One region of the Corynebacterium sp. UMB0012 genome, then DNA from elsewhere that is predicted to be linked to it. Evidence: predicted binding sites of a transcription regulator. Region 1 holds the regulator's gene; each other region holds the start of a gene.
What was found. The regulator LexA, encoded in region 1, represses DNA repair genes until DNA is damaged. The targets are predictions, from matches to a motif close to CGAACANNTGTTCG.

Region 1 (5,505 bases):
TCTCCACAGCTGGCCTACCTGACCGACCCGTGGCAGCCGGCTGTCCTGCGACTCATTCAGCACACTTGCATCGTGGGCCAAGCTAATAACGTTGCGGTAGGCGTGTGCGGTGAGGCGGCAGCCGACCCGATGTTGGCCTGCGTGCTTACCGGCTTGGGCGTAAATTCGCTATCCGCAGCGTCGACGGCGGTAGCGGGCGTCGGTGCACAGCTGGCAGAAGTTACCTTGGAACAGTGCCAGCAGCTTGCCGAGGTGGCATTGGATGCGGAAAGCCCTGACGCTGCCCGTACCGCAGTGGTCGAACGCATGGAGTCCTTCGCCTAAAGTAGGCGAAGGATCGGGGGATTATTCGCTGGCGAGCACGACCTCAATTTCGCGCTCGCGCAACGCTTCCACGAAGGAATCGGGGGCAGCAGCGTCAGTAATGACGACGTCGATATCGGCGGCAGAGGCGAAACTTACAAGGTAGTCATTGCCCAGCTTGCTGGAGTCACACATGACCACTACCTTGTGGGCATTGGTGACGAAGGCGGATTTGATGGCTGCCTCTTGGGAGTCGGCCGTCGACAAGCCATGGTCTAGGGTGAGGGCATTGGTGCCAATGAAGGCGACGTCGGCACGCATCAGCGCCAGGGTGCGCAGTGCGGTATCGCCAACGACGGCTTGGGTAATCGCGCGGACCGTACCGCCAAGTAGCTGGACATCAGGCACGCCATTGCCTGCTAGAGACAGCGCAATAGGCAGGCTATTGGAGACAATATTAAACTGCGCCTGCGGGTATTGCTGTCCAATGAGCTCTGCGAACGCGTTAATGGTGGTGCCTGCGTCCAAGAAAATGCTGCCGCCGCCCTGGGGAAGAAAATCTAGGGCCGCGCGGGCGATAGCCGCTTTTGCGCCGGAGGCTGACCGCTGGCGGGTATCCAGTGTGAGCTCCGCGGTCTGGAAAGATTGAGAGGCTACTGCGCCGCCGTGCACGCGATGAACAACGCCCTCACGGTCAAGCACCGCAAGGTCGCGGCGAATGGTTTCGGCCGTAACTTCGAAGCGCTCTGAGAGCTCAGTGACGTTGACACGGCCTTCAACGGCGGTGAGAGAAGCAATTTGGCGACGCCGCTCTTCTGCGTACATGATTCCTCCTTGAATCTAGAGACATCGCATCATGGGGTGGGGGTAAACATTGCCACGTTCTGCGGAAGTAAAAATCCGGCGATGTTGTTTTGCTTAGTCCATTGTCTCAAAAATCGGGAATAAACGGACTGAAGCAAAAATTTGCACAGCTGCATCCGATATCTAGCACCCTGAAATACCTGGTTATCGGCCAAAGTGGGAAAGTGGGATTTTCGTCTCTATAGGTGTCCGGGTCCGAAATAGAGCGAAAATGGGGGTGGCTGGGACGCAGGCCGCGTCAAAGAGGCGTGCACATAGATAGACCCCGCAAGGGCCAATCGAGGACCTCGCGGGGCTATAGAATCTGTGTTAGGCAGGTGACTAAAGCTTACGGAATACCGATACAACCTTGCCCATGATCTCCGCATCATCGCCGTTGATGGGAGCGTAGGCATCATTGTGGGGGAGCAGCCATACGCCAGAGGAATCGCGGTGGAATTCCTTAACGGTAGCTTCAGCACCATCGAGCAGCGCTGCAACGAACTCGCCTTCTTCTGCAACTGACTGGGAGCGAATGATTACCCAGTCGCCGTCAAGAATGCCGGCATCCTGCATCGAGTCGCCGACCACTTGCAGCATATAAAGGTCGCCGCCACCGACTACCTCATCGGGCATCGGGAAGTAAGTGTCTACGTTTTCTTCCGCGGTAATGGGCGCACCCGCTGCGATTCGGCCAACCACAGGAATGTAGGAAACAGCACCTGCCTCTGCGGGAACCTGCTGTTCAGGCTTAGCCGGTTTGCGGCCCGGCTTCTTGGCGCCATCGTCGGTATTTAGGTGTCGAACATCTACGGCTCGCGGCTTATTTGGGTCACGACGCAAGAAGCCCTTTTCTTCCAATTGCTTTAGCTGGTAGGCAACCGATGATGTGGACTGCAGGCCTGCTGCGTCACCAATTTCGCGAATGCTTGGTGGGTAGCCACGCAACATAACGGCGTCACTAATGACGTTGAGAATGCGTCGCTGGCGGTCAGACAGGGAAGCGTAGTCGGTCTTCTCGGTGGTCTTCTTTGGCTTGCGGCCCATTGCTGGCTCCTAGGGGATTGGGTGGCTTTATCAGTGGTTTGTTGGCTGGCGGCGTTGAAAATGGCCCCACGTCATTTGTAGCACGAAAAGTACAGATGTTCGAGATTTGAGCGTTGGGGTGGACAAGTATTCGAAGCGATGCTATAAATCGAACGTACCAACTAAATCGAACATTGTGGCGACTGGGTGCCAGTGTGTGTCGTTCGGGGCACCTACGGTGTGTTCAGTCGTCGAAAGGAAACTCATGTCTCTGCTGATCAATTCTCGCAATAACCTGGTAACTCGCAACGCTGCCGAACCTGTAGTGGTGCCTTCTGCGTCCGTGTGGGATGTGGATCGCGGCTACGGTTCTGCGGCCCGCGGTGCTACAAACTCTCGGTATGTTCGAACTCTACGTGTGGAAGATCGCACGACCTATCGTTCGAACCGTGTGTCGGTCGGAGGCTCTGGGAACAGATCGAATAGGGTCCGAAACAGTGTGGGTGAGTCGAACACAGGTAACTACGCATTGGGCGCAGTGTTTGGTGTCGCGGTCTTTGTGGGCACATTGCTAGGGGGACTAGCGGGTGCTGAAGGAGATAGTGCCCCTCAACCCCCGGCTTCTGGCGTGCAGCAGGTTGAGGCTGCAGTAGCGCACTAGGGGATACAGCGGGGTGAAGCCCGGTGGCCGCACGGAATTGAAGATGAGTAAACTACTGGCGTACCAACGTCAGTGAAAGGACCACTGTGTATTGCCCCTTTTGTCATAATGAGCAATCCCGCGTCATTGACTCGCGTGTGGTCGATGCTGGAGCGTCGATTCGTCGCCGGCGCGAGTGCGCTTCGTGCAAGGGGCGCTTTACCACGGTTGAAAAGGCCGTGCTGCTTGTCGTGAAGAGAAACGGTCTGGCCGAGCCCTTCAGTAGAGATAAATTGATTCGCGGTGTGCGCCGTGCCTGCCAGGGGCGAGATGTCAGCGACGATGCCCTGAAGAAACTGGCGCAAGAAGTGGAGGAGACCGTGCGCAGTCATGGCTCCTCGCAGGTCAACGCGAACGAGATTGGCTTGGCCATCCTAGAACCACTGCGGGACCTTGATGAAGTGGCCTATCTGCGCTTCGCCTCTGTATATAAATCCTTTGAAAGCGCAGATGACTTTGAATCCGAGATTCGCCTGATGCGAAGGCGCGATCGCGAGGACTTTTAGCGCAGTTTGTCCACCGCCTTTTGGATACGGCGGAGTGAAACAGCGTGGGCTGTGCCAAGGCGCTGGGCGAAAAGAGATACTCGAAGTTCTTCAATCATCCAGCGCACGTCCTTGACCTCGCGGGTCTTTTCGCGGCCGGCCGGGAGGTTGCGAAGGCGGTTGGATAGGTAGGCCTTGGCGTTATCTACCTCGGCTTGGCGGTCTGCATCGCGGTCCGGGTCAAGGTTCATATCCTCTAGGCGAATGCGCATAGCTTGGATATATCGCGGGAGATGGCGCAGGTGGGACATGCCGTGGACAGTGATGGCATTTCGGGGGAGGAGGAAGTCCAATTGTGCGCGCATGTCATCGATTGCTGGACCGTCCCAATGAGCGAGTTCCGCTCGCAGGTTGGAGTACTCGGCGAGTCCTGGGGCAATAGCTACCACGGCCTGGCGTACGCGTCCTGGGACCTGGGGTTTAACGGTGTCTTTAAGCTTCTGGAACGCCGCGGGGGTGCGGACGGGCCCGCCGGCTTCGAGCATCAGGTCGCGGATGGCGGCGACGCGGGCGTCATTCACAAGGCCGTCGGCGCCGCCGTGCGGATAGGAATCGACGGCTACGCGTTGTTGCAACGGCAGGCCCTTGACCATCTGGGAGGCGTTGACGGATATCTCACGCATGAGGAGTGTAAGAGTGGTCGTGACCATGGCGGCATCTGCGGCGGCCTTGGTGGGATGGACCTTGAGTTCGACGCCGTCCTTGGTAGCGACTAGGGCGGGGTAGGCGGTGACTTCGTGGCCGTCGACGGTGGTCGTAACAGTGTCGTCGATGGTGCCGAGGGTGTCGTCAGTCCATTCGCTGACGGCGGTGGACTCGGAGGTGCGCGAGACGCGGGATACGGAGGACTTGATGTGTCCGGCCTGACGTCGGACGAGCGCCGCGAGGTCGCGGTCGGAGTCGACGATGTTGCCGCGCTTATCGATGGCCCCGTAGTTCATCCGCAGGTGGGCGGGTAGCTTGCTGGCCTGGAAGTCGGTGGCGTTGATTCCTTGACCGCCGAGTTCGCGGAGGACGTCGGCAAGCTGCTGCGTGATGGAGCCTTCATAAGGGATGAGGCGGTCGATGGCGCGCTCGGCAAATTCGGGCGCGGGTACGACAGTGCGGCGCAGGGCCTTGGGCAGGCTGCGGATGAGCTCGGTGACGAGCTCGAGACGCAGACCCGGAACGAGCCAATCGAAGCCTTCGGTATCCAAACCGGCGAGCATAGGAATGGGAACCATTACGGTAACGCCGTCGAGAGGATCGCCGGGCTCGAACTTGTAGGTCAGTTCGTAATCGATAGAACCCTTGCGCCAGTGGTCGGGGAAGGATTCCTCGGTGACCTCGTGGGAGTCATCGATGAGCTTAGCGGGATCGAAATCCAGCAGGTCCGGGGTGCGGCGGCGCTCCTTTTTCCACCACGAGTCAAAGTGGCGGCCGGTGGTTACCTTTGCCGGAATGCGCTGGTCATAGAAATCGAAGAGCGTGTCTTCGTCCACAATGAGGCCGCGGCGGCGGGCCTTTTCTTCGTATGCGGCGGCGTCGTCAAGCGCTTGGGCGTTGGCCTTGAAGAAGGCGTGGTGGGTGTTCCAGTCGCCGGCGATAAGGGCGTTGCGGATGAACATATCGCGGGCAGCGGCGGGATCGACGCGGTGGTAGGGCACGGTGCGGTCGGCCACGATGGGCACGCCGTAGAGCGTGGATTTTTGGTGCGCGATGGCGGCGGCGCGCTTGCGAGACCAGGTGGGCTCGGAGTAGTTGTGCTTGAGCAGGTCTGCACCGAGCTTTTCTACCCAGGCAGGATCGATGGCGGCGACATCGCGCGCCCAGAGGCGGGAAGTTTCCACCAGCTCGGCGGCCATGAGGAATTCCGGCGGCTTTTTGGCCAAAGCGGAGCCGGGGAATACCAGGAAGCGGGTGTTGCGCGCGCCTTGGAACTCCTTGGAATTGCCATCGCGGGCGCCGATATTGGATAGCAGGCCTGAAAGGAGGGACATGTGGATGTCATCGGAGCGGCGCTCGGTGCCTTCCTGGTAGGTCCAGCCCAGCTGCTTGGCGACGTCCTTGAGCTGGCGCACCAAGTCAAACCACTCCCGGATGCGCATG
Region 2 (5,505 bases), on a different contig from region 1:
GCGCGTAGTGGTGTCCAGGTAACCGGAGAAGGAACCCACAAAGTTGAACAGGTGCGGGTTGCGCTCAGCCAAGTTCATCGCGGCGGTGCCGCCCATGGACAGGCCGGTGACCGCACGCTTGTGATTCGAGCGGTACTCATTGTCCAAAATGGGGATTAGTTCCTTGGTCAGGAAGGTCTCCCACATGTAGCGCTTACCGCGGTCTGCCTGCTCCCAGTCCGAGTAGAAGGAAGACTCGCCGCCAACCGGCATAATCAGGTTGACGTTACGGTCAGCGTACTGGTTCAAAATATTGGTCTCGATGGTCCAGCCGGACTCATCGTCACGTGCACGCAGGCCGTCGAGCGCCCATACCTCTGGGAACTTCTTTTCCGGGTGGGAGTACCAGTCACGAGCCAGCTGGATCTGCACCTTCTGCTCTTTGTCCGGCATAGCCGCGGACTTGATGTAGACCATCAGGTGGCGGTTGGTCAGGTACTCCACGCGGTTGATCTTCACGCCCTCCGGCAGGCCCTTAACATCCGGGTATTCGGTGTTCAGCGGGGTGCGAGCGGGCGGCTCCTTGGGCGCGAAATGATCGGACAGGCTGGAATCGCCGCCGATTGCGGAAGAGAGATCGCCTACGGAAGATTGTGCGGTGGCGTTTGGCAGCAGAGCCAAACCCACGGCAATAGCGGTAGGTACTGCGGCCACTGCAAGGCCCTTGCGAGCTTTGCTCGGGGAAGTGCTTTTGCGCATAGGTAAACATCCTTGAAGATTTGCCGCGGTACCTTTCCGAGGGTTCCCCTCCCCCGGACCGATGCCTGCGGCGTGAGCTGTCTATCGTGTGCTCAAGTTTAAGTTGAACTTGAGACTTACGCTAGACTGACACGCCGCTACATTGCCGGGGAGTTGCCCGGGTTATCCTGTCCGCTGACGCGGTACAGGTGCTCGTTAACAAACTCGCCGACGCCCCAGCGTGCCAGCTCGCGGCCGTAGCCGGAGCGGTTCACACCACCGAATGGCAGGCCTGCTGCGGTTACCGACGCCTCGTTGACAAACGTCATGCCATCGTTGAGCTGGTTTGCTACCTCGAATGCGGCATCCAGGTCGGTACCCCACACGGAGCTGGACAGACCATACTCCGAGTTATTGGCAATCTCGATAGCCTCTTCAACATCCTTGGCCTTGTAGACAATCGCCACTGGGCCGAAGATCTCGTTGCAGCCTACGTCGGCGGATGGGTCGACGTCGGTAAGCAGGGCAGGCTCCATGTAGGCGCCCTCGCGATCGATCTTCTTACCACCTACGCGAATCTTGGCGTCACCATTGGCCGCGGCCTTTTCCAGGCGCTCCACAATCTCATCGCGAGCACCGATGGAGGACAGCGGACCAATGTCGGCATTCTCGTCGTCATAAGTGCCGACCTTCATGTCCCCAATCTTCTTCTCCAGGTACTCCACGGTGCGGTCGTAGAAGTCCTCCAGAACAATGAGGCGTTTTGGCGCGTTGCAGGCCTGGCCGGTGTTGTACATGCGGATCAGGCTGTACTGATCCAGTACCCACTCCAAGTTCTGATCATCAATAATCAGGAACGGGTCGTTGCCGCCCAGCTCCAGCACGGACTTCTTGTAATTTTCGCCAGCGGTCTTGGCCACGGCAGAGCCTGCAGCCTCCGAACCGGTCAGCGAAACACCCTTGATGCGCTTATCCGCTACAAAGGCATCCATCTGGGAACCGGAAGCGTAGATATTGATGTACGCGTCCTTCGGCAGACCAGCCTCTTCCAGAATGTCCTGGCACGCCTGGGAAGACAGCGGGCAGATGGAAGCGTGCTTGAGCACAATGGTGTTACCCAGCAGCAGATTAGGCGCCGCGAAGCGGGCTACCTGGTAGTACGGGAAGTTCCACGGCATGATGCCCAGCAGTGGACCGATCGGCTCCTTGCGCACTACGGTCTTGTCGGCATTCTGTGCCGGCAGGTACTCGTCGGCAAGCAGCTCGTGCGCGTGCTCGGAGTAATAGCGGTAAATATCGGCAACAATCTGTACCTCAGCCTTGGCCCAACGGGTCAGCTTGCCCATCTCGCGGCCGATATGATCGGCTAATTCATCAATGCGCTCTTCATAAAGATCAGCCGCGCGGGACAAAACCGCAGCACGCTCCTCGATGCGAGTGGTCCGCCATGCATCGTAGGCCGCGGTGGAGCGGTCTAGAATGTCATCGCGCTGCGAATCATCGATACGTTCAAACTGGTCTTCACTCTTGCCTGTGTTTGGATTCTCAATAGCGAACATGCGCCCCTGTATAGTCCCAACTCACAAGCCTTGCAATGATCCCCTCCTAAGCTTGAGGAATCGCTCCCACGTCAGCTTCCAATGAATATTCCGGGGTGCGAGAGGACCTGCCGCTCGGTCCACTTCGTAAGTACCATCCTCAAACATCCAGACAATATCTCCGGTAAACGGGTCCATGATGTATCGCACCCGACCATCCGTCTTCACGTTATGGTGATGCTGGCACAGGCTCACCAGATTTCCCACACTGGTAGGCCCTTTGTCGCCGTACTCCACTCGGTGATCCAGTTGACAATAGTGCGCTGGCATTGAACACCCTGGCCACCGGCAGGTCGCATCCCGTCCCTGCACCCAGGCACGTATTTCTTCTGAGGGAACATACTTTTCGACGTCCTTGGCGGTTAGAGTTCGCACCGCAGAGTCATGTGCTAAGTCCTCCCCCAGATCGCACCATCCGGCGCTAGGAATAAAAACGCGGGAGGGATCCTCGCCGGTACGATAGGTGTTAATCACCACCTTGGTACTAGTGCGGTTAAAGATCAGATTTTCCAGCGCTTCCGCCTTTGACACCCCGTCTTGTGCTGCCGCTTTATCAACATGCCTGGAGATCGCCACCGCAGTGGCCTTATCTGTCTTCAACACGATCGTGGCTTGTCCACCCGAATAGGACACCGACACTGCACGCTCGATTTGCGCCGACAAATCTGGCTTCAGCAGCCCATCAATGAATCCGCGCAGGAAATTTCGGATTTCCGGTTCCGTCGGCACATGCTGTCCTGGGTCTTTGGGCGTGAGGAAATCTGCCAAGGCCGCATCAACCAGTTGGATCTGCGCTTCGCCCTCGCCGAGGGGGCGCAATTCCACGTCAATGACTTGGAGTCGCGGAAGGTCCAAAATCCAGTGTTCCGTTTGTACCGCGGTAGTAAGCGGCAGTTCGCGCATCCGAAAGTGGGCTTGGATCGCACTTGATACCCGCCATCGCGAAAGACCGAGCCTCTTAGACAACACGGCCAGCGTGCAATCAACGTCGTCTTCTAACTGTGGCAACACTGCCTGGAACAGTTGCCATGATTGAATTCTTTGCACCATGGCCATGACACACACGGTGTCTTCCATGTCATTGGTAGAAAAATACGCCTGTTTTGGTGGTGCGGTAGCAGTAGTCACGAAATCTCCCCCTCTGAATAATTTCGCACACCCAATCGAACTGACATCCATAGAATACCGCAATGCCGAGACACCCGCAATAGTTAGACGCATATTTGTTCGATATGCTGCGCAAAAGAAAATCCCCCTTCCATCAGGAAGGAGGATCAGGCCGCGAGAATTACCAGGCGTTCATAACGTTAAGCACCTGGGGCTTAGAACGGTTGAGCTGGTAGCCAAACTGCTCCCAGTTGTGCAGCCCCTGGGCCGGGTAGCTCACGGTTGGATTGAGACCCTGCAGGCGAGCGGCGCCTTCCCACACGCGGGTGGTGATATTGGAGCCGACCTCAAGTGCGGCACCTGCCGCTTGGTGCTCCGGCAGGTAGTGGCTATCGCCGGCGCCTGGGACACCAGAGGCTGCGGAGATGTACAGGTTGGTATTGCGCAACTTCGGAATAAGCAGCAGCGGATCGTTCTGGAAACGCTTCGGGTTAAACAGGGAACCGTACATAGCGTTGATGTTGAATCCGCCCGCATCCAACATGGCTAGACGCATGAATGTCTGTGCACCGGGGACAGTTGTAGTCAGGAAGCCGGAGTAGGACAGCGCCTGACGGAACTGGTTCGGGTGCTTAGCAGCCAGGGTCAGAGCGGCACCAGCGCCCATGGACAGGCCAGCAATGGAGTTATTGTTGCGGGCAACACCGAAGTTGCGCTCCAAGTAGCCAGGGAGCTCGCTGGTCAGGAAGGTCTCCCACTTGTAGTTGACCGGATTTTCCAGGTCGTAGGTAGCAGGACCCTGCCAGTCAGCATAGAAGGAAGCAGCACCACCGACGGGCATAGCGAGGGTGATGTTGTGCGGCTCGTAGGTCTTGGCAGCATTAACGTCATTTACCCATGCGTTTGTGCGCTCGGTGGCACGCAGGCCATCCAGCAGGTAAAGGGCAGCATTGCCGCCACGCTTTGCCGGCTGAACCTGCACCGGAATGGTGCGGCCCATAGCCTGGGACCATACGTCGCAACGCTGGACCCACCAGCCGACCTTGTCCCACTCACACGTACCAGTGGCGTCACGGCGCAGCCAGTCGCGGTTGGCTGCCTCTGCCGGCTGGGAACCCGCCACGACGGCCAGGCCCAAAGCTACGGCAACTGCCATGATGACTGAAAGGACGCGACCCTTGATGGATGCAGTCATCTTTCTCCTTCAAACTACTCGGTGATTGTCACTAAGTTCTATCGTCCGGAACCTGTATACCGTTAACGTCACGGATCGATAACAATGTCACAGAATAGTGTAACTTAGGTTCCCCCTAAAGTCTGCATTTAAAGGGATTAACGCAGGTAGTCAGAGGGATTAGCAGAAAAAGTGAGGGTCCGGCCGTCGGTCAGGGAGAATTTAATATTTTTCCAGAAACGGTCCCAAGTTAGGGGTTCCCTGTATGTGGCGAAGAGTTTCTGAAAATCGGCGTCGGCAAGCGCGGCGCGAGCCTTGGCCGCCTCGTACTTATCAATCCACGCCGGGATCTCGTCAATATCGGCCGCGGAATCTGCCACCTGCCACGACATATCCAAGCTCTTGTCGTGCCCAATGCGTCCGCCCTCGATGCGCGGCTGGCGCGCTGCCAAAGGGTTGCTGAGGCCAATATTGTCCAACACGCGAATATCCAGCGGCGCATTCATGGAAGACAGGCCCAAATTGAGCAGGTAAACGGTCGGCGGATCGGTGCGCGAAGGGTCTGCAGGCGTGGCCGTCCACGAGAACCTATCTTCGCCCTTGATATAGCGGAAGGTCATGGCGTCGCCGGCCTCTAGCTCGTCGATGCCCTCCTGGTAGTCCTCCATAAACTTGGCACCAAGGAACTCTTCGGCGCGCATGGGAGGATCCTGGCGCTGGGTAGCATAGGTCCAGAAATCGCGCTCGTCCACGATGGAAATTTCATCCGCATAGATGCTGCGATCCACCGGATGGCCGCGCAGAACGATAACCAGCGCCCACACCGCGCAGAGGACGGAGACGATCCACATGCGTACGCTAACGACAAAAATCGGAAGCAGAAACGCAAAAAGTGGCAGCAGCAGCATG
Region 3 (5,505 bases), on a different contig from region 1:
GGATGCGCTGGATGTCGCGCAAGCCGCCCTCGGGGAGAGGATTTTTGAGCTGCGGGCGAATGATGGTGCGCCCAGCTAGCACCCACGCTGCGGCTAAGAGGAAAATACCCACCCAGTACAGCGCGAGGCCGAGATTGCGCCCGTGTCCATAGGACAAGAAGCCGATATTTAATGCTTCGAGGAGTCCTCCACGGTTGCGGGTGGCACCGCCAGAGAAGGACGCGAGCAGTAAAATGCAGGAGGCAGATAGCCCTAGCGGCAGCGCGCGCGGAATGGGAAAAGAGTACGTCTTTGCCACGGCACAACCTACTTGCGGCGAGCAGTAGCCTTGATAGCCAACTGCTCTAGGGTTTCGGTGACCGCGGGATCTACCTGTGCGGAGTGCAGGTGTTGCAGTCCCGATTGTGTTAGGGAATCGATGCGGCGCTCAATTTCTTCTGGTGCGCCCGAATCAGCGATGATCTGGGCCAAGCGCGATAGCTCCTGGGGATCTGAGGTGCGGCCAATGAGCTTGCGCAAGGTAGCAGCAGCTTGTGGATCAGACTCATCCGCGCGCTGGAGCGCTAGCGCTAGAAGTTCGGTTCGCTTGCCTTCGCGCAGGTCATCACCGGCAGGTTTGCCGGTCACCGCGGGATCGCCAAAAACACCCAGCTGATCGTCACGCAACTGGTAGGCAATGCCAATATCGTGCCCATAGCCGCGGAAGGCAGCGATAAGTTCCTCGCTTGCACCGGCGATAGCGGCGCCCAAGTGCAGCGGGCGTTCAATGGTATAAGCGGCCGTCTTATAACGGTTGACCGAATTGGCAAGCTCTACCGATTCGGAACCTGCCGCCTCCAAAGAGATATCCAAGAGCTGCCCGCCGATAACCTCAGTGCGCATGCCGCGCCAGGGGCCGCGAGCACGGTGCAAAGCGGCCGCACTCAGGCCGGAATCTTGGAACATGTCCTCTGCATACACCAGTGCTAAATCGCCTACCAAGATTGCCACGGAGGTGCCGAAGAACTCTGGATCCCCTAGGTACTCCGATTCGCGGTGCAGCTTTTCGACGCCCCGGTGCACCGTAGGATTGCCGCGACGGGTATTGGAAGCATCGATAATGTCATCGTGGATAAGGGCGCAGGCCTGGATAAATTCCAAAGAGGCGGCCGCGCGGAGCATGGCCGCGGGATCTTCTTCTCCTCGACCTGCGGCGAGGTAGCCCGCCCAGGCATAGGTAGGTCGTACTCGCTTGCCACCGTCAAGCACGAAGGATTCCAAAAAGCTCACGGCCTTGGTCACAGGGGCGCCGATTTCGGCCACCTGCTCTCGGCGTTGATCGAGAAAGGTGGCGAGTTCCTCGCGCACCGCACCGGGGATGTCCGCAAGCTCAGGAATATTCTGCATAGTCACACCCCACACGATACCGGCTAGGCTGCGCAAGAAATAACAGAGGTTTACAGCGGCAGGCTTGCGCCCAATATGGCAAAGGGGCGAGCATCGGCGGGGTAGAGATGATCACGGAGGACATCGAAGAAGCCGACGGCTCTATAAAGACGGAAGGCACCGTTATCCTCGTTCGGCACCTCGGGTGTGGACAACAGCGCATAGCGCGCCGGGGCATTCCACAGCAATCCTTCCAAAAGCTTTCTGCCTAGGCCGTGCCCCTGGTACTGCGGCAAGACGTGGATCTCAGCCAGCTCAAAGTAGTTGCGCACAATGTCCCACTGCTCTTCGGTGGGCCCGCCTTGTAGGCGGAGCCCGCGGCGAAGTTCAGCGTCCCACCAGCTATCTGGGGAGCCTAAGAACCCATAGGCCACGCCGACGATGCCATTTTCATGGGTGACAATCTGCGCGCCGAATCCGGGGCGGGTCACGTCATTTCGCCAGCTTGAAATGCGGCTATGCAAGATTGCGGGATTGTAGTGCATTGCCTCGATGTAAATCTCAACCAACTGTGGGGCTAGCAGGGAGAATTCTGGCGGGGTTAGGCGGCGAATTTCAAAGCTCACTCTTCCTATGACACCAGAAGTCTGTGGCGGAGGGAAAGCAGGGCTCGCTATGTTCTTCGAAATTCACAAAAGTAAATCGAACAAGAAGGCTGGAAAAAGCGTGTGGCCAGCTATTAACGTTGCTTAAATCGAACAGGTGAACTATGCTCGGGGGTGAAATGTCTAGCGGCTTGCTTAGGGTCAGGGGCAGTTCAACGACGTTATTTATTTAGTTAAGGACAGAGGCAATGGCACAGATTATTTCGGCAACGCGTACCCATTCTCTTGGGCGAGAAGGTGGCAAGCGGGCACGTTTTCTCTTCCAGGCGCGAGAATTATTAGACGCTGCGCGCGGTTATGCGGCTGAGGGACGATTCGATCAAGCTTTAGAGGTGGCGTACCAATCGGCTTTACGTACTGCTGGCGCACGAGTAGCTGCATCTGTCGTGGCTCGGCGCCGCCGCCTTCCCTCCAGTGCATGGGATCGGTTAGCGCTCGTCGGTGTGGAAGGCAAACGGTGGGCTGAATCCTTTAAGGGATATTCGCGGACTCGTGCGCGCGTGTCTTCGGGGCTGGATGAAGCGCCGAGCGAGGAATATGTTTATGGTCTCATGCAGCATGCCGCACAATTTTTGGATGAAAGTGAGACAGGGACTACTTTCGGCGCTTTTGCTGCGTAGTCACTCCGTGGGGGCGCTCACTACCTTTTGGGGAACATACTGATTATTCTGGGCGTTAGTATAGGTAGAACCATTACCGCCCGAAGCTCAATCCCTAGTTGGAGGAACAGTGTCCCTTTCTGAGCAGGAGCAGCGTACGCTCCGTGAAATTGAGGAATCGTTACTTGCTGACGATCCTAAGTTTGGCGCTTCCGTTTCTGAGCCTACGTCGTTCGGCGGATCCGGCGGTGCGGTAACCCTCCGAGGTGTAGCGCTCGTTGTCGTTGGCCTTTGCATGCTTGTCGGCGGTGTTGCTCTCGCGCAGCAAAGCCTGTGGTTTATCGTGCTTTCTATCGCGGGCTTTTTGGTGATGTTTGCCGCAGGTGTGTGGATGCTGCGCGGAGATGGATCTGGGCATTCCGCCCAGGGCCATTATTCCAGCGCTCGTGCAAAGAAATCCGCGTCCCGCAGTGGTGGAGTCAGTGGCAAGTTGGAGGAAAACTTCCGTCGCCGCTTTGAGGAGCGTTAGCGCTTTTTAATTTAGTTCGCCCCGGTTGACCCAGTGAGGGTCAACCGGGGCACTTTTGTATCTCGCCAAAATTCCCCACTTTGCCCCACGGATGAGGCGCTGGGTGGGCAATCGTGGGGTAGTTGCCCCATGGGCTTAGGTAAAAGTCCTCGATAACACAGCATATGGGGTCGGTGGGTGGAGTGGGGCGCATTATATTGGTGTTACGGGTGGGGTGAGTGGGGTGATTGTAGTGAGCTGTCAAGGCCTTTCGCGGGATTTCTTCCCACTGGAAAAACCATTATCTAGCTGCACGTAATCGAGAGCTATCTGAGGGACACGCCGCTTTAAGTGGGTTAGGTGGGGGAAAGTGGGGTAGAGTGGGGCGCAGCGGAGGAAAGAGGGGCTTAAGGGCCTCGATTCTGAAGTAAGAGAATCCGGAGTTTTCGAGTAAGGAAGGTGGACGCCGGGATGTTTCTCGGAACCTACACTCCGAAGCTCGATGACAAGGGACGTCTTACGCTTCCGGCAAAGTTTCGCGATGAACTCGCGGGTGGCCTCATGGTCACCAAGGGGCAGGACCACTCGCTGGCCGTGTACCCGCGGGAGGAATTTGCGGCACGCGCGCGGAAGGCTGCGGCAGTTTCTCGAACCAACCCAGAAGCACGTGCTTTCATCCGTAACTTGGCAGCAAGTGCGGACGAACAGCGGCCGGACGGGCATGGGCGCATTACGTTGTCCGCGGGGCATCGGGAATATGCGAACTTGTCTAAGGAGTGCGTTGTGGTTGGCTCTGTGGACTTTCTCGAAATTTGGGACGCAGCCGCGTGGGCTGAGTACCAGTCGCAAACTGAAGATGCTTATTCGGCAGCAGATGCCGATGACGTACTGGCGGGCTTGCTCTAAGCCTGCACAAGAGTGCGTGTAAGGACTCTGTCCGAGGCGGATGATTCTGGTGTACTTCCCCGATATCAGAAACCTGCCTCGGACAGGGCCCTATACGCACTCGCATGCTTTCCACCACTGGAAGTCAGGAAATTTGAGAAAGGGGGTTGCGGGGAGACATGGCTACCAAAGACCTAAATTATGACGTGTCGGATAACCACGGCCACGTGCCAGTCATGCGCGAGCGCATGTCCGATCTCCTGCGCCCCCAGGTAGAAGCGGCGGGGGATAAGGCAGTGCTTGTCGACGCCACCTTGGGTGCCGGCGGCCATACCCGCTACTTCCTGGAATCTTTCCCCAAAGCTCGAGTCATTGGCGTTGACCGCGATAAGCAGGCGTTGCGCAATGCATCCGAACGTCTTGCGCCCTACGGCGATCGCTTCGTCGGCGTTAATGCACGATTCGATGAGCTGGGCAGCGCCATCGCGGAAGGGGAGGGCGATATCTTTGATTCGGCCCGCACCGTAGGCATTGCCGGCGCGCTCTTTGACCTTGGTGTTTCCTCGATGCAGCTAGACCAAGCTGACCGCGGATTCGCTTATAAAGCGGATGCGCCGCTAGATATGCGCATGGATCCTTCGCAGGGGATCACTGCGGCGGATGTACTCAATACCTATTCGCACGGTGACTTGGCTCGCGTCCTCAAAACCTACGGTGATGAGCGTTTCGCGGGAAAAATTGCCTCCGCCGTGTTGAAAGAGCGCGACAAGGAGCCTTTCGAGAACTCCGCGCGGCTCGTTGAGCTGCTATATGATGTCATTCCCGCTGCGACCCGCCGTACCGGAGGGCACCCCGCCAAGCGCACCTTCCAGGCGCTGCGGGTTGAGGTCAATCGCGAGTTGGAGGCTATCGAAAATGTCCTGCCGGTCATAACCCAGGCACTTTCGGAAGGTGGCCGTGCCGTATTCATGAGCTATCAATCTTTGGAAGACCGCATCGTTAAAGCAGCTTTCAAAGAACTGACCACTTCCAAGACGCCGGCTGGATTGCCGATGGATCTGCCGGGCACCGCGCCGAAGTTCAAGATCGTTACGCGCGGGGCGGAAAAGGCCTCTGAAGAGGAAGTTACGGAAAATTCGCGAGCCGCGTCGGTGCGTGTTCGTGCCATCGAAAGGCTCGAGGGAATGCCAGAATTTCTACCGCCGGGAGGCAGGCAATGAGCACCATCCCACGCCGCAACCACCTAAAGACTGACAGCCGCGACAGAGAGGCCACTCGCACCATGGGCGCCAGCCGAGACTTCACCACCGGAATCGATACCGGAGCCCCGACGGCGCTGCGCGAGCGTCCCAGCACTAAGCGTGCTCCGAGCCGCACTCGCGTGCCGCACCGCAGCACGAAGCGCCTAGGTTCGAAGCAAGTAGTGAGCTTCCGCGGACGCCAGCTGCAGCCGCAAACGAAGAAGAACGGGCTCCTTACCCGG
Region 4 (5,505 bases), on a different contig from region 1:
CCTCGTGGCCGGCTTCTACTGCACGCGCGGCGGCAACCGATGAGTCCACGCCGCCGGACATGGCAACCAATACTCGCATTGTGCTCCCCATTTCACCTTGACTACAGGCCCGAAAGTCTACTCCCTAGCCCCAACGCGGCTTAAATCGAATCCATTCCCTAAGCTTGGGTGACATGGGCAGAAAGCGAGCTTCCACCGACCCGGGAATCACCGGCACCTACAACATTTCTACCGGCACGGCCGAAGTGGTGCCGGATGAGTTTCGCGACGGTGCCTATATTCTCAACGTTAATGGCGTGCCGAGCAGCCACATTGTGCTCGGTGAGCCGGAGGAACTGGAGTTTGAGTACATGCGCTGGATTGCGGCGGCGGTTGAGCACCTCAATACTCGTCCAGCGAACAAGCTCCGCGTCACCCACCTAGGCGGGGCGGGTTGTTCCCTTCCGCGCTACTTCGCTAGCAGGCTCCCAGGCAGCCGCCACACAGTGGTGGAGCTGGACGCCAAGCTGGGAGAATTGGTGCGTACGCTTTTCGACGTCCCCCGTTCCCCCACCGTCAAAATCCGCGCCGGCGAAGCACGCAAAGAAACCGAGGGGTTCCTGCCGTCCAGCCGCGACATCATCATCCGCGATGTCTTCGCTGGCGACAAGACACCAGCCAACCTCACCACCGTCGAATTCTTTCAGGCAGCAAAACAGTCGCTTGCGGCAGGCGGCCTCTACGTGGCCAACTGCGGTGATCATTCCGATCTACAGCTGGCAAAGAGCGAGCTGGCGGGCCTAGATAAAGTATTTGACCACCTCTCCGTCATCGCGGACCCACCGATGCTCAAGGGCCGGCGCTACGGAAACATCATCCTGGTGGCCTCAGATACAGAAATGCCAGCCGAGGGCTCCATGGAAGCCGCCCAGCTGGCAAAGGCACTCCTTGGCGGGGCCGTGCCCGCCCATTACAAAGACGAGTCCTGGACCCGCGCGTTTTTCACCGGTGCTACTGCAGCACGCGATTAAGCAGCGTAGCTACCTGACCCGCATCGAAATCGGGAACGTCAGCGCCGGCATTCTTGGCGGCATTCTTAGCTTCCGATACCTCCGACTCGGAGACGTTGCCAGATTTCACGTTGTTCACGTGACCGGCATTGTCCAGCAAGATAGCTAGGTCGCTGACAGAGAAGTTGCCCTTGGCCATATCGCCCAGGTCCTCCACTGGGAGAGCGTCCTTGTCCTGCAGGGTCTTTACGAAGCCAGCCAGGCCCTCCGCCGCTTGGGGATCAAGGCCGGACTTTTCGGCGGCGTCGGCAAGCTGCGGAATCGCAATCAACCCCGCCGCCAGTGCCAAAATGGCGCCGATGAGCGGTGTACTATCCGAGCTCAAATCAAGACCATCGCTCACAACCAGCTGCTTTAGCGCGCCGCCGACGTCGACGTAATTGCCGTCGCTGAAGGACTGCAGCTGCTGCTTGGAACCATTAAACAGGTTCATATCGACGTCGGTAGAAATGCCTGCTACCTTGCCAGAGCCAGAACGCTGCCAGAAAGATAACTCGTTCCATCCGCCCACCGCTTCGGGCGCCTGGTCCTGATAGGCCGCGAGCCACAGTGGCATATCCGAGAACTTCTGGGAGTTATTCATCTGCCCCATCCAGAAGTACTTGTAGGTGTAAATCATGGGCGTGCGGCCGGTAAGACGCTTGAGCTCGCTAGTAAATTCTTCAATCCACTGCTCCAGCTGTGCCGCAGACTTTCCTTCCGCCACCTCGATATCAAGTGCAGGAGGCAATGTCTGATCTGGGGCAAGGGCGATCTGCGCGGCAAAATTGGCCGCCTGAGTCTTGGCGTCGCCAGCCGGACGTGCGTAGTGGTATGCACCGGTCTTGAGTCCAGCAGCATTAGCCGCCTGAATATCCTCTACATAGTGGGGGTTTACCCAATCACCGCCCTCGGTAGCCTTCACGAATGCAAAGGACTGACCGTCGGTACGCACCTTTGACCAATCGATAGGTGTACCGCCTGGATGCTGGTGCGCTGCAACGTCAATGCCCTTAGGTGCACCGAAGCTCACCGCCTGGGCGACGGCGGTACCACTTACGGCTAGTGCAGCCACGGTGACCACCGCAGTAATGCTCTTTCGGAGTGCCTTCTTTGATGTCATGCGCGTGAGTCTAGCAACGGAATCACTCTAGTCACATCTTTAACACGCGCCACTAGACATAATTTTCCTTACTTCCGTTTCTCCCTTCTGGGAATACAACCTTTTAGAACACATATTTGCCCATAACCCTTGCGAAGCGGCAGGACACGACTTAAAATGAACACCATGAAGCTACGCACACTTGTTCTACTATTCGGGGGATTTAATCTTGGACGCCTACTACATAGTCAATGACCCCAACGATCCCATAGCAGTTAAAGCCACAGAAATCAGAAAGCAAGATTACCTATTCTGGAGAGAGGTCAAGCCAGATCTAGAAGACGATTTCGATATCTCCTGCCACACACTTTCTACTCGGACGGGCTTAAGCGAGCGGCGCACGCGAGACATAACAATGGCCCTATATCGACTCGCAGAGCTACCACTCACAAAGGCACTCCAGGAAACCTATTACTTCCTGGATTTCTCTCGGCTTATTACTATCGACGCCGTGCTGAGCAAGCTTGGCGACATCCCTACCGAAATACTCGAGCGGATAGACCAAGAGCTCGCGCGCTACCTGACCCCCACAAAGCCCGGCCAGGTACTGCCTTCGAATACGAATTTGCGGAGAAAACTTAATGGCCTCATCGCTGTTGAGTACCCACACCCCAATGAAGATACAGAGCCTGATGCAGGGAACGACTCCTATTTCACCTACCACAGTTTCGGCGGCAAGGCCGGGCTAGCAGCGGAATTCGATGAAGCTACCATGCTAGCCATCGATGAACACGTCAGTAAGGCAGCCGAAGAGCATAATCTCACCAAAGCTGAAGCCCTAGCCAAATTGATTCTGGGCGAAATTGAGTCGCGGGCAAAAGTGGTTCTTCATATGTACCGAGCCCACGACCAGGAGGCTGCTCCCGCATTTATCCGGGGATTCGGATGGGTAAGCCCTGAGACCGCTGACAGTCTGCGTCCCAGCCAGACGCGGGATATGGACCTTGCAAGAAGGATGGAGAGCGAAAGCTACGTTACTCCCCCGCTCATTGGCGCCTACGTGGAAGGCCGCGATGGCGTGTGCCGCTGGCCAGGTTGTAATCGCCCCGCAGAAAACTGCCAAAAGGACCACCGAATTGACCATGCACAGCGAGGAAAAACGGCGGGGAGCAACTTGGCATCACTCTGTCAGCATCACCACAACATCAAGACCGATGGTGGTGCCTTCTACATCATGGATCCGCATACTGGGGACATAGTGTGGCTCTTTGACAATGGCCGCTGGGAATACGATGAGCCCCAAGGACCGCTAGCACCCAAGAACAAGAACTGGGCGCTAACGGTAGGCCAAGCTATCGCCGCCCGGCGGGCAGCGGCGAAGGAAAGGAATAATATCTAGACGGAACGGGCTCGGGAAATGATCTCCGGAAGATGAGCCAAGACGTAGTCAACGTCCTCTTCCGAAGTACGCCTGCCGAGAGTAAAGCGCAAGGAACCGATTCCTTCCGCCTCACTTACGCCCATTGCCTCGAGGACATGAGACATGCGGTTTACCCCTGCGCTGCAAGCACTGCCGGTAGAGGCCTCGATCTGCAAGGAATCCAGCAGCATGATGAGGCTATCGCCATCAGCACCGGGAAATGAGACGTGCAGATGGGAAGGCAAGCACGGCTCGGCAGAGTTGACCACTACGTCGTCGATGGTGGCGAAAATTCCGTCGCGCAGCTTATTGCGGAGAGCAGTAATTCGCTCACCCTGGGCAGTGATTTCGGAGACGGATTCCTCCAACGCCGCAGCTAGACCAGAAGCGCTCGCGACGTCCACGGTGCCAGGGCGAATACCTCGCTCTTGGCCGCCGCCGTAGGTAATCGGCTGGGGAGCAGGACTGCGCTTGGCCAAAAGCAGACCGATGCCGCGGGGGCCGCCGAACTTGTGGGCGCTGGCGGCGAGGCTGGTGATCCCTAGATCGGAAAAGTTGATGGGAATTTTGCCCACGGCCTGGACCGCGTCGACGTGCACGGGCGTGCCTGTCGCATTCGCACGTGTGGCAAGCTCTTCGATCGGCTGAATGGCGCCGGTTTCGTTGTTGGCCCACATGCAGGTAGCGACGTCGGCAAGCGTGTCTAGGGCAGACAGATCTGCGATGTGCCCAGAACGGTCGACGGGAAGGATATCGACGACCGCTCCGGTTTTCTCCAGCTTAGAGACGGTATCGCGCACGGCCGGGTGCTCAATATCGGTAGAAATAATGCGGTTTGTTTGCCCAGCCGCGTAGAGCCCCTGGATGGCGATATTGTCCGCTTCGGTGCCAGAAGAAGTAAAGATGACTTCGATGGGCTCGCAGCCGAGGAGGGAAGCCACCTTTTCGCGGGCATCATCCAGCACGGACCGAGCCTTGCGGCCAGAACCATACTGCGCGCCGGAATTCAGGGAGCCGGCCGCCGCCACCCACGCGTCAATTGCGCTCTGGCGCATCGGCTGGGTAGCGGCATAGTCGAAGTAGTGCGGCATTACTGGCGCGCCTTCAGTTCCTCGGTCAGGGCTGGTGCGATTTCATGCAGGTCGCCCACGACGCCGAGATCAGCGATCTGGAAAAACGGCTCATCCTGGTCTTGGTTGACCACCACAATGGTGCCGGAAGTCTGCATGCCAGAGGTGTGCTGGATAGCGCCAGAGATGCCCAAGCCGATGTAGAGGTCAGGCGAGACGGTAACACCGGTCTGGCCGATCTGATAGGCGGCGTCATAAAAGCCTTCATCGACGGCGTCGCGGGTGGCGCCGACTGCGGCCCCGAGGGCGTCGGCAAGCGGCTCGACGACGGCCCCGAACTCGTCGCCCACGCCACGGCCGCCGGCGACGACTGCCTTGGCCTCGGTAATTTCCGGTCGTGCGGACTTCTGAGCCGGAGTAAAGGAAGTTACCTTGACGTCTTTAGCCGTGGCGGCCGGCAACGGCATCGGCGCCGGCTGTGCCTCCACCTGCTGTGGCGCAGCCTCAACCGCACCCGGGCGAAGGGTGTAGATCGGGCACTGACCAGCGGCGGTAGAGGTGGTCTCATAGGAACCACCGAAAATGCTCATCTGGGCGGAGCCATCGGCGGCAATGCCATTGACATTGACCAGTGCGCCAGAGGCGAGGCGAGCCGCGAGGCGGCCGGCAATCTCGTTATTGGCCGGAGTTGCGGCCAGCACGATGGGCGCTGGGTTCGCAGCGCCAAGCGCATGCAGGGCATCGACCTCCGGGGTAAGGAAACGCTGTTCATAATCCTCGGCCGTTGCCTGAACTACCTGTGCGGCGCCGAGGGCGGCAAGGTCGGCATCAAATTTATCGGCCTGCTTGCCGACGACCACTGCGGACACCGTACCCAATTCCCGC

Region 2: QP324_RS05640 (HNH endonuclease signature motif containing protein) is a predicted target of LexA. The motif match lies at 3,532-3,545, and genes of this name have one in related genera.
Region 3: QP324_RS05040 (SAV_6107 family HEPN domain-containing protein) is a predicted target of LexA. The motif match lies at 2,121-2,134, and genes of this name have one in related genera.
Region 4: QP324_RS00820 (HNH endonuclease signature motif containing protein) is a predicted target of LexA. The motif match lies at 2,257-2,270, and genes of this name have one in related genera.

What each region holds. Positions count from the first base shown of each region.
Region 1 covers NZ_JASOKQ010000002.1:109,289-114,793, forward strand. The annotation lists gene ptsP (phosphoenolpyruvate--protein phosphotransferase) at 1-324, shown strand, start outside; gene QP324_RS01600 (DeoR/GlpR family DNA-binding transcription regulator) at 346-1,128, opposite strand; gene lexA (transcriptional repressor LexA) at 1,489-2,193, opposite strand; gene nrdR (transcriptional regulator NrdR) at 2,920-3,378, shown strand; gene hrpA (ATP-dependent RNA helicase HrpA) at 3,375-5,505, opposite strand, start outside.
Region 2 covers NZ_JASOKQ010000008.1:61,565-67,069, forward strand. The annotation lists gene QP324_RS05630 (alpha/beta hydrolase-fold protein) at 1-738, opposite strand, end outside; gene QP324_RS05635 (NAD-dependent succinate-semialdehyde dehydrogenase) at 876-2,276, opposite strand; gene QP324_RS05640 (HNH endonuclease signature motif containing protein) at 2,298-3,443, opposite strand; gene QP324_RS05645 (alpha/beta hydrolase family protein) at 3,604-4,617, opposite strand; gene QP324_RS05650 (hypothetical protein) at 4,755-5,505, opposite strand, start outside.
Region 3 covers NZ_JASOKQ010000007.1:41,786-47,290, forward strand. The annotation lists gene QP324_RS05025 (alpha-(1->6)-mannopyranosyltransferase A) at 1-298, opposite strand, end outside; gene QP324_RS05030 (polyprenyl synthetase family protein) at 307-1,386, opposite strand; gene QP324_RS05035 (GNAT family N-acetyltransferase) at 1,437-1,991, opposite strand; gene QP324_RS05040 (SAV_6107 family HEPN domain-containing protein) at 2,219-2,650, shown strand; gene QP324_RS05045 (DUF3040 domain-containing protein) at 2,760-3,158, shown strand; gene mraZ (division/cell wall cluster transcriptional repressor MraZ) at 3,609-4,043, shown strand; gene rsmH (16S rRNA (cytosine(1402)-N(4))-methyltransferase RsmH) at 4,202-5,242, shown strand; gene QP324_RS05060 (hypothetical protein) at 5,239-5,505, shown strand, end outside.
Region 4 covers NZ_JASOKQ010000001.1:169,586-175,090, reverse strand. The annotation lists gene mnmA (tRNA 2-thiouridine(34) synthase MnmA) at 1-79, opposite strand, end outside; gene QP324_RS00830 (spermidine synthase) at 174-1,010, shown strand; gene QP324_RS00825 (glycoside hydrolase family 25 protein) at 991-2,151, opposite strand; gene QP324_RS00820 (HNH endonuclease signature motif containing protein) at 2,360-3,529, shown strand; gene QP324_RS00815 (cysteine desulfurase family protein) at 3,526-4,641, opposite strand; gene QP324_RS00810 (electron transfer flavoprotein subunit alpha/FixB family protein) at 4,641-5,505, opposite strand, start outside.